DNA from 2 places in the Phytohabitans kaempferiae genome. Region 2 is predicted to be linked to the other one. Evidence: riboswitches for the same ligand, from Rfam matches in the RefSeq annotation. Region 2 holds a riboswitch; the other holds the start of a gene.
What was found. A riboswitch is a leader RNA that binds a small molecule or an ion and turns the genes downstream of it on or off. The one in region 2 is predicted to bind ZMP and ZTP.
Positions count from the first base shown of each region.

Region 1: it holds a riboswitch for ZMP and ZTP, as region 2 does, so the genes downstream of both, glyA (serine hydroxymethyltransferase) here and ACFFIA_RS40255 (bifunctional 5,10-methylenetetrahydrofolate dehydrogenase/5,10-methenyltetrahydrofolate cyclohydrolase) in region 2, are expected to answer to the same signal.

Region 1 is NZ_JBHLUH010000041.1:26,845-31,923, forward strand. Features, by position in the region: gene ACFFIA_RS20735 (putative bifunctional diguanylate cyclase/phosphodiesterase) at 1-1,194, shown strand, start outside; gene glyA (serine hydroxymethyltransferase) at 1,919-3,187, opposite strand; ZMP/ZTP riboswitch at 3,213-3,299, opposite strand; gene ACFFIA_RS20745 (LacI family DNA-binding transcriptional regulator) at 3,305-4,327, opposite strand; gene ACFFIA_RS20750 (extracellular solute-binding protein) at 4,623-5,079, shown strand, end outside.
Region 2 is NZ_JBHLUH010000091.1:66,484-71,562, forward strand. Features, by position in the region: gene trpD (anthranilate phosphoribosyltransferase) at 1-599, shown strand, start outside; gene ACFFIA_RS40240 (alpha/beta hydrolase family protein) at 1,564-2,403, opposite strand; gene ACFFIA_RS40245 (Lrp/AsnC family transcriptional regulator) at 2,393-2,680, opposite strand; gene ACFFIA_RS40250 (hypothetical protein) at 2,677-3,024, opposite strand; ZMP/ZTP riboswitch at 3,092-3,172, shown strand; gene ACFFIA_RS40255 (bifunctional 5,10-methylenetetrahydrofolate dehydrogenase/5,10-methenyltetrahydrofolate cyclohydrolase) at 3,186-4,058, shown strand; gene ACFFIA_RS40260 (hypothetical protein) at 4,194-4,394, shown strand; gene ACFFIA_RS40265 (hypothetical protein) at 4,442-5,079, shown strand, end outside.

The sequences.
Region 1 (5,079 bases), on a different contig from region 2:
ATCGACCTGCACGGCATGGCCGACGTCAACGAGGTGCGCGGCCGCGAGGTCGGCGACGTGGTGCTCGTCGAGGTCGGCCGCCGGCTGCGCACCGCCGTGGGCTCCGACGACCTGCCGGCCCGCCTGGCCGGTGACGAGTTCGCGGTGGTCACCGTCGAGGGGCCGGTCCTCGCGTACGCGCTCGGCACGCGCCTGCTCACCGTGCTCACGGAGCCCTACCAGTTGCCGGGCGCGATCGTGCACCTCAAGGTCAGCATCGGCCTGGCCGAGGTCTCCGGTGGCGACAGCGTCGACGACGTCCTCCGCCGTGCCGACCTCGCCCGCCGCCGCGCCCGCCAGCTTGGCCGCGACCGCATCGAGTGGTACGACGCCTACCTCGAAGAGCAGTTGGTCCGCCGCATGGACCTCGAACGCGAGCTGCCCGGCGCCGCCGCCCGTGGCGAGTTCGACCTGGTTTACCAGCCGGTCCTCTCGTTGCCCGACCGGCAGCCGGTCGGCGTCGAGGCGCTGCTGCGCTGGCGCAACAACGCGCTCGGCACGGTGCTCCCCAACGAGCTGCTGCCCGTCGCGGAAGACCTCGCGCTGCTCGAAGAGATCGGCCAGTGGGTGCTCACGCAGGCGGCCAGGCAGCTCGCCGCCTGGACCGTGCCCGGCCGCGACCTGTGGATGTCGATCAACGTCTCACCCCGCGAGCTGTCCGCCGCCGACTACGTCACGCGGCTCAAGGGCGCGCTCGCCGAGCACGGTGTCCCGCCCGAGCTCTTCGTGGTCGAGGTGGCCGAGTCCCGCCTCCCCACCGAGGCGGCGGCCGCGATGGTCAGCCAGCTCGCGGCGCTGCGGTCACTGGGCGTACGCACGGCCCTGGACGACTTCGGCGCCGGGCAGGCATCGTTGCAGCAGCTCCGCCGCCTCCCGGTCGACCTCCTGAAGATCGACGGCGCCATCATCGCCGCCCCGAGCGACCAACTCCCCGCCGACCTCCAGGGCCACAGCCGCCCACTGATCGACGTCGTGGCCGACCTCGGCCGCCGGCTGGGCGTGGAGATCATCGCCGAGGGCCTGGAGTCGATGACCCAGATCCGGCAGGCCCAGGAGGCGGGGTGCGGGCTGGGGCAGGGGTTCGCGCTCGCCCGTCCCGCGCCTGCGGAGCGCATCGAAGCCTTCCTGGAAGAACACCGCGCCCCGAGCAACTAGCGATCTTTTCGCGCTTTCCGTTGCGGTCGATTCCGGTGTGACAGAGGGGAGCTGCCGCGATGCCCGTCGTGCTCGCGGCCGTTGCTCCCGCGGCCTCATCCTCCGCGTCCCCACGATCGCGGCGCGCGCGACGCCGCCGACGTCGGCGTCGGTTCGGATTGCCCACCGGGCGGGCAGCCTCTGGATCGCTTGGGTTGATCGAGGGCGTGCCCGCGTGCTTTCGCGCGTGGCGAAGAGTTCACCTCTAGGGTCAACTGGTCGCCACGGACGGACCACCTCCCGACCCAGTCAGCCCGGACAAGGGGCTTTGTCGGGGACATAGCCCCTTGAGGCCGGTTTGAAGGGGCAGTGTCCCCGACAATCGCCCACACCTGCCGCCGGGTCCAGCGCGGCAACCACCGGGCCTGGCGTCCACGCCGAGAGTCGCGTATCCCGGCGTCCGGGGCAGGTTGGGTGCACCGGTGCGCCCAGCTCGACAGCTTCTCCAACCCGACACCAGGCCCCAGCGCGGCCCATACGCACTGCTTGGCAGCTTGAGCCCTCTGGCCGGAGGCTACCTGGCGGATGGCCATCCGGCTCGTTCGAGCTTCCTCAACCGCCTCATTGCCTCAAGCCCGGTGGGTTCGTGCCGTCTTCGCCATTCGCAGACACGCCTCGAGGGAAACGCCATGGCTGCTACGGAGCCCGTAACAGCCATAGCGTTCCGCTGACCCGAGAGAGATCGTCAGGCGGACTTGTAGCCCGGTATGGGGTAGGTGGCCAGCAGGTCGCGGACCTCGCCCGCGATCCGCTCGAGCGCCGCCTCGTCCTCCTTGATGGCGGCCGTCACCGCGTCGTCCATCCACGCGGCCACCTGCGGCATCTGCGCCTCGGTCAGGCCGCGCGTGGTCAGCGCCGGCGTGCCGAGCCGGATGCCGGAGGGGTCGAAGGGCTTGCGCGTGTCGAACGGCACCGTGTTGTAGTTGAGCTCGATGCCGGCCCGGTCGAGCGCCTTGGCCGCGGGCTTGCCGCCGATGCTCTTGCTGGTCAGGTCGGCGAGGATCAGGTGGTTGTCGGTGCCGCCCGAGATGAGGTCGAAGCCCCGCTCGACGAGGGCCGCGGCGAGTGCCTTGGCGTTGGCGACCACCTGGGCCGCGTACGCCGCGAACGGCGGCTGCGACGCCTCGTGCAGCGCGACCGCGATGCCCGCCGTGGTGTGGTTGTGCGGGCCGCCCTGGAGGCCGGGGAAGACGGCGCGGTCGATGGCGGTGGCGTGCTCGGCGGTCGACAGGATCATCGCGCCGCGCGGGCCGCGCAGGGTCTTGTGGGTCGTGGTGGTGATGACGTCGGCGTGCCCGACCGGAGTGGGGTGGGCGCCACCGGCGATGAGGCCGGCGATGTGGGCGATGTCGGCGGCGAGCACCGCGCCGACCTCACGGGCGATCTCGGCGAACGCGGCGAAGTCGATCGTGCGCGGGATCGCGGTGCCGCCGGCGAAGATGACCTTCGGGCGCTCGCGGCGGGCGAGGTCGCGCACCTCGTCGAAGTCGATGAGGCCGGTCTCGCGGGAGACCCCGTACGAAACGGAGTTGAACCACTTGCCGGTGGCGGAGACCGACCAGCCGTGGGTCAGGTGGCCGCCCATCGGCAGGGACATGCCCATGACCGTGTCGCCCGGCTGGAGGAACGCCAGGTAGACGGCGAGGTTGGCCGGGGAGCCGGAGTACGGCTGGACGTTGGCGTGCTCGGCACCGAAGAGCGCCTTGGCCCGCTCGATCGCGAGCGTCTCGATCGGGTCGACGAACTGCTGACCCTCGTAGTAGCGCTTGCCGGCGTAGCCCTCCGAGTACTTGTTGGTGAGCACCGTGCCGCTCGCCTCGAGCACCGCCGTGGAGACGTAGTTTTCCGAGGCGATCATGCGGAGCTTGTCGTGCTGCCGCTGGGCCTCACCCTCGACGAGGCGGGCCAGCTCCGGGTCGGCGGCGGTCAGGTGTGGGATCGGTGGCTCGTGCACAGCGACCTCCTGGCATGTCGACGATGACCGGCACCCAGGCGCGCGGTGCCGTGAATCGTGGTCGCTCCCCGGTGGTCTCTTCCACCTCAATGCGCCAGTCGCGAGTACCCCGTGATGTTAGCCCGTCGTGCGCGGAGACGCGGTACTCCCACGAGGAGTCAGGTGCGCGGTCTCATCCTGGTACGCCCCGATCTGCCGACCCTCGATCGCGGCGAGCAACTGCCGGGCGGCGTGGCCGCCGTACGCCGGGATGTCTCGCCCGATCGCGGTCAGCGGAGGGTGGGTGAGCTGGCACAGTGCGGAGTCGTCCCAGGCCACGATCGAGAGGTCACCGGGGACGGCGAGCCCCATCTCCTGCGCCACCGCGAGCCCCGCGATGGCCATCACGTCGTTGTCGTAGATGATCGCGGTGGGGCGGCCGGCGGTGCTGAGCAGGCGGCGCGTGGCGCGGGCGCCCTCCTCGCCGGTGTAGTCGGAGGGCACGCTCACCGACTGCTCCAGCCCCAGCCGCTCGCTGGCGTCGAGGAACGCCTGCTTGCGGATCTCGGTGTGCAGCAGGCCGGGCAGCCCGCCGATCCGGGCGATGCGGCGGTGGCCGAGCGCGACGAGGTACTCCATCGTCTCGACGAGCGCGGCGGCGTCGTCGGCCCACACGCTGGCCAGGCTGCCGGTGTGGCCGGGGCCGCCGATGACGACCGCGGGGAGTTGCAGCTCCTCCAGTACGGGCACGCGCCGGTCGTCGACCCGCAGGTCGCAGACAAAGACGCCGTCGACCCGTCGCTCGCCCCACCAGCGCCGGTACACCGCTATCTCCGCGTCCTGGTCGGCGACGACCTGGAGGGTCAGCGCGTACGAGCGGGCCGACAGCTCCGCCTCCACGCCACTGATCAGCTCCATGAAGAACGGCTCGATGCCGAGGATGCGCGCGGGGCGGCAGAGGGCCAGCCCGACCGCGTTGGCGGTGGCCCCGGAGAGCGCGCGGGCGGCGCTGTTGGGGTTGAAACCGATCTCCTGGGCGATCGCGATGATGCGCTGCCGGGTCGCCTCGGAGACACCGGGCTGCCCGTTGAGGGCATACGACACGGCGCCTTTCGAGACTCCGGCACGCCGTGCGATGTCCGCGATGGTGGGTCGCTTCACGCCGCCTCCTCACCGCGTGAGGAGCCGCCGCTCGCGCAAGCCGCCGAGCCCGGTGGCTCAATCGCAAGCTCGCTCACGTGGCGCTCCTTAGTAACAAGCGGTCTTACGCTACCTCGTGGCCAGCGGAAACGGGCCAGTCGCCGAACGCTTGTCCGGTTAAGTTCCTTTCCGTTAGCGGACGATCAAGCCGTTAACACGCCATTGACACTCTGTGGGACCGGCCGTACCGTGTGCCTACTCAACCGGTTCAGTCAATACTTATCGATGCTGTGGCGCTAGTCATATGGAGGCAGACATGCGTACGCGATTGGCGGTCGTCACGGCCGCGGCCGCGATGACCGCACTCGTGGCCGGCTGCACCACCTCCGGCGGCAGCGACGAGCCGGCCCAGGACGCCGAGGGGCCGGCGACCCTCACCTTCTGGAACACCGGCTCCGACGAGCACGCGGCGGCGCTCCAGGCGGTCGCGGACGTCTACAAGCAATCCCACCCCGACGTGACGATCAAGGTCCAGGCGCTCTCCTGGGACGACGGCCATGCCAAGGTGCTCACCGCCGCCACCTCCAAGACCGGGCCGGACATCATCTCCGGCGGCATGTCGTGGGGCATCGAGTTCGGCGAGCTGGGCGGCATGATCGACCTCAACACGCACGACATCGGCAGCATCAAGCAGCAGACCCGCCCCGAGGTGCTCAAGGCGATCACCTCCTCCGACGGCGCGGTATACGGCGTCTCCTTCGACAACGCGTTCT
Region 2 (5,079 bases):
AGGTGGGCATCGGCTTTTGCTTCGCGGCCCGCTACCACCCCGGGATGCGGCACACCTCGGTCCCCCGCCGCGAGCTGGGCGTGCCCACGGTCTTCAACTTCCTGGGCCCGCTCACCAACCCGGCCCGTCCCCGCGCCGGCGTGGTGGGCTGCTTCGACCCCCGGATGGCGCCGGTGATGGCGAGCGTCTTCGCCCAGCGCGGCGACTCGGTGCTGGTCGTGCGGGGCGAAGACGGGCTCGACGAGTTCAGCACGGCGGCGCCGACCCGGGTCTGGGCCGTGCGCGACGGCATCGTCACCGAGCACCTGCTCGACGCGGCCGACCTGGGCATCGCCCGGTCCGCGCCGGGCGACCTGCGCGGTGGCGACGCCGCCTTCAACGCCGACGTGACCCGCCGCCTGCTGGCCGGCGAGCCGGGCCCGGTCCGCGACGCGGTGCTGGTCAACGCCGCGGCCGCGCTGGCCGCCCAGGCCGGCCTCCCGGGCGACCCGCTGGAGTGCATGCGCGAGTCCCTGGCGCGCGCCGCCGAGAGCATCGACAGCGGCGCCGCCGCGAAGAGGCTCGACCGCTGGGTCGAGGTGGCCCGCGCCACGGCCTAGAGACCTTCGCGGTCGAGGTCCGCGCCGCGGTCAGCGCACTCGCCGCACGCTTCTCCGGGCTACCGCGATGTCCGTCGCGCTCCAGGCCGCTGCGTGGGGTCCCCGGGGAGACAGGTGCTTTCCCGCAGCCGCCCGCTCTGCGGTCCACAGCCCCGGCCCCGGCCCGCAGCGGGGGCAGGGCCCGGAAGGTTGAGACCCCACACACGCCCCGGCGGTGGCACACGACCGCCCACCGCCCTTCAGGCTGATGACCACGGGATGCGCAGCGGCCTCGGTCCGGGCGGAGCTGTCGAGTTGGGCGCGCCAACGCGCCCAACTCGCGCTGTATCACCAGCGCGCGTCCGGCACACGGTCTGCCGCCGGCACACTTGCTCAGCTTCGCGATCGGTCGGGATAGTTCGTTGACGTCGGCGGCGCGCGACGCCGGCGGCGGCGTCGGCGTCGGTTCGGACTGCCCACCGGGCAGGCAGCCTTTGGATCAAGACGAGTTATGGCTGCTATTGGCGCCACAAGTCGTCTTGATCCCGCCACTTGTTGATCCATGGCGTGCCCACGTCTTTGGGGGGCGGGGATTGTTCGCGGTCTTGAGGTCAAGGTCGTGCGTGGCGAAGAATCCACCCTCCGGGGTCAATTGGCCGCCACGGACGGACCGCCTCCCCGCCCGGTCAGCCCGGACAGGGGGCTTTGTCAGGGACATAGCCCCTTGCGGCCGGTTTGAATGGGCAATGTCCCCGACAATCGCCCACACACACACCTGCCGGGTCCGGCCCGGCAACCACCGGGCCCGGCATCCACGCCGCGAGTCGCGTATTTCGCGTCCGGCCGGGTTGGGCGCACCGGTGCGCCCAACCCGACAGCTTCCCCAACACACGACACCAGGTCCGAGCGCAGCCCAGCCGCGCAACCGCCTCGACTCCGAAAGCTCCGTCGAGCCGCACAGGCGGCCGCCGATCGGTGCGTGTATTCAGAGGAGGGTCTGTGTCCAGGCGGCGATGCGGTCGGCGACGGGGTCGGCCGCACGTACCCAGGTGAAGTGGTCGGCGCCCGCGATCGCGTGGCGCTCCCGCGTCACCTCGGCGGCGCGCAGCTTGCCGCAGAGGTGGTCGAGCGTCTCGTGCGGCGTGTACTGGTCGTGGTCGACGCTGATCGCCAGCACCGGCGTACGCAGCGCGCCCAGCGCCGCCTCCGCGTCGACGCCGCCCAGCCGGGGGAAGCGGCCGGTGCGGGCGGTGTGTGCCCAGTCACGGATCACGCCCCTCGCCTGCCGGCCGCCGAAGCCCCAGCCGGGCCACACGCGCAGTGCCGCGCTGGTGACGCCGATCGCCTGGGTCATCGCCAGCACGCCGAGGCGGCGGCGCGGATAGACCCGCCAGTACGGCAGGCCGACCGCCATCAGCACCACGCCGTCCACATCGGACTGCCCGGCCAGCGCCAAGTGCAGCAGTGCGGCCTGCCCACCGAGCGAGTGGCCGAGCACGATCCGGCGGCGCCCGTCGAGCCGCGGCTTGAGCGCCTCCTGGACGGCACCGACGTCGTCGGCCAGCTCGGCGTACCCGTACCCAGAGGAACGGCTGGACGGCGGCGTGCTGGCGCCCGTGCCGCGGAGGTCGGCCACGACGACGGCCATGCCGGCCCGGCGCAGTGACGCGGCGAGCGGCCGGTAGTAGCGGGCGCGCACCCCCATCGCCGGCCACACCACGACGACCGGCGGGTCGGCCACGCCGTCGGGCTCGGGGTAGACCTGGAGACCGAGGCGGTCGGTGCCCCGGTCGAGGTACTCCTGGGCGTAATCCTCAGTCGGCATCGTCGAGACCGATCGCGAACGCGCCCTCCAGGTCGTGCTGAGAGTACGCGCGGAACGCGATGTGGGTCTCGGTGTCGAGCACGCCGGGCGTCTTGTTGATCGACCCGGCGATCACCTCGGCGATCTGCTCGTACTCCCGCACGCGCACGATCGCGATGAGGTCGACGTGGCCGGCCACCGAGTAGACCTCGCTGACGTTGGGCAGGGCGGCCAGGGTCTCCGCCACCTCGGGGATCGAGTCGGTCGCGCAGTCGATCAGGACGATCGCGGTGATCACGCGCCTACCCTATCGGCTCCCGCGCCCTGCTCGTCGAGCCAACGGGCGTGCGCCTCCCAGGCCGCCTGTTTGGTGGTGCCGAGGGCGGCGCCGATCTGCGACCACGAGGCGCCGGTGGCGCGGGCCGACCGCACGCCGAGCTGCCGACCGTAGCCGGCCTTGCGCGCGATCAGCTCGCCCAGCGCGAGCATCTCCAGCGCCTCCTCCTTGGTGAGTGGCGGTGCGGCGAACGACTCGTCCTCCTCACCGGGCGAGGCGAGGGCGTCCCGCGTGCGCAGCGTGTCGTAGCGGGCCACGGCCGTCTGCAGAGTGTGCTGGCGCTCCAGCTCGTCCGGCGTCGACATGCCACCACTATCTCGTCAAGACGCCCTGACGTCAAGTTGCCCTGACACCGCGACGCGCGGCATGATGTCCGGCAGCAGCGACTGGCGGCACGGGGATGGATCACCATCGGGGAGCTCGCCGCGGGAGCCGACCGCCTGGGCGCCCGCGCCGAGGAGTCCGCATGCCCTCCACGAGTGAATCCGCCCTCCTCCTGCCCGGCGCGCCGGTCGCCGAGGCAGTCCTGGCCGAGACCGCCGCCGCGACCGCCCGCCTGCGCGAGCGCGGCATCACGCCCAGCCTGGCCACCGTGCTGGTCGGCGATGACGACGCCAGCGCCGGCTACATCCGCATCAAGCAGCGGCAGGCAGCCGAGCTCGGATTCGCATCCCCGCACGAGCACCTGCCGGCCGCCGCCTCCCAGGCCGACCTGCACCGCGTGATCGCCCGCTTCAACGCCGACCCCGCCGTGCACGGGCTGCTGGTGCAGTACCCGATCCCGGCCCACCTCGACTACGACGTCGCGTTGCAGAGCATCGACCCGGACAAGGACGTCGATGGCATGCACCCGCTCAACATGGGCCGCCTGGCGGTCGGTCTGCCCGGCCCGCTGCCCTGTACGCCGGCGGGCATCGAGACACTGCTGGCGCACTACGAGATCCCGGTCTCCGGGCGAGAGGTCGTGATCCTCGGCCGCGGCGCCACGCTCGGCCGCCCGCTGGCGATGCTGCTCGCTCAGAAGCGCCCCACCGCCAACGCCGCCGTCACCGTGGTGCACACCGGCGTCCGCGACTGGCCCCGGTACGCCCGGCGGGCCGACGTCCTCGTAGGCGCGGCCGGCGTACCCGGGATCATCCAGCCTGAGCACGTCAAACCCGGCGCCGTGGTGATCGGCGCGGGCGTCCGCTACGCCGGGCGCCGCCTGCTGCCGGACGTCGACGAGGCGTGCGCGAGCGTCGCCGGCGCCATCACGCCCCGCGTCGGCGGCGTCGGGCCCACGACGGTGGCCATGCTCGTCCGAAACGTGGTGCGGGCGGCCGAGCGGGCCAGCGGGTAGCGCCATTCGAACAGGTGCGCGACACGCCGGCCCACCTCCGCCAACCGGCCGGCGGGTCGTGGCAGCGTGAGAAAGGACACCCGGGTAGTTCCGCCTCCTAGAGCATCACCGCTTCCTAGAGCAGAGGAGAGACCCGTGCGAGAGTTGCGTTGCGTCATCTGCGAGGCCGACATGCCCTTCGAGGCGGTGCCGGCCGACGGCGAGACCGGCGACGAGTTCCCCGAGCTGCTCTGCACCGGCTGCGGCACCGCCGTGGTGGTCGCGCCCTTCACGCTGCGGGTCTGGATGCGCCACCGGGGCAACGCGGTGGCCCCGCAGCAGCGCCGGGCCGCCTGACCGTATTTCGCTGGCCGGCGCCGCCCCGATCGACCATCCTGGCCGGGGTGAACGACGCCGAACGCCGGGTCTGGGGCCGGCTCCCCGCCGGTACGCGCGAGTCGCTGGCCGGGCTCTCCGCCTCCGACCTGCAAACTCTGCTGCTGTCGGTGGCGCGGGCGCGGGCGGCCGAGGTGCGCCCCGCCGGCCTGCTGCGCCGCTGGCGCGAAGACCGCTTCGTCCGCCCCTCCCCCGCCGACCCGCGCGCCGTCGCCGCCCTGGAAGCCCGGATGTGGCGGCTGCTGCCGGAGCGGTTCGCGGGCGTGGAGCTTTCGCCGGTGGCCCCACTCGGCACGTGCGCGGTGGTAACCCCGCAGAGCCAGGACCGAGTCGTCTCCACGCTCCGCGCCGCCGAGGTGGTGAGCGACTCCACGAACGCGCTCGCGGTCGAGGCGGCGGACCGCCGGTTGCGCCAGCCCGCCACGGGCGAGGTGCACCTGGCCGCCAGCCACCGCATGCTGCGGGCGCAGCGTTTCCCGGCCGGCTGGGGCGCGCACTTCCGCCTCTTCGCGCTGGTGTCCAGTGCCCGCGACACCGGCTCCGGCGACACCGAGGCGCGGCTGCTGATCCTGCACCTCGGCTACTGGCGGCGCGTGCTCGCCGACCTGCTGCCGCCGGGCGTGACGCCGCGGCTGGAGTACACGAT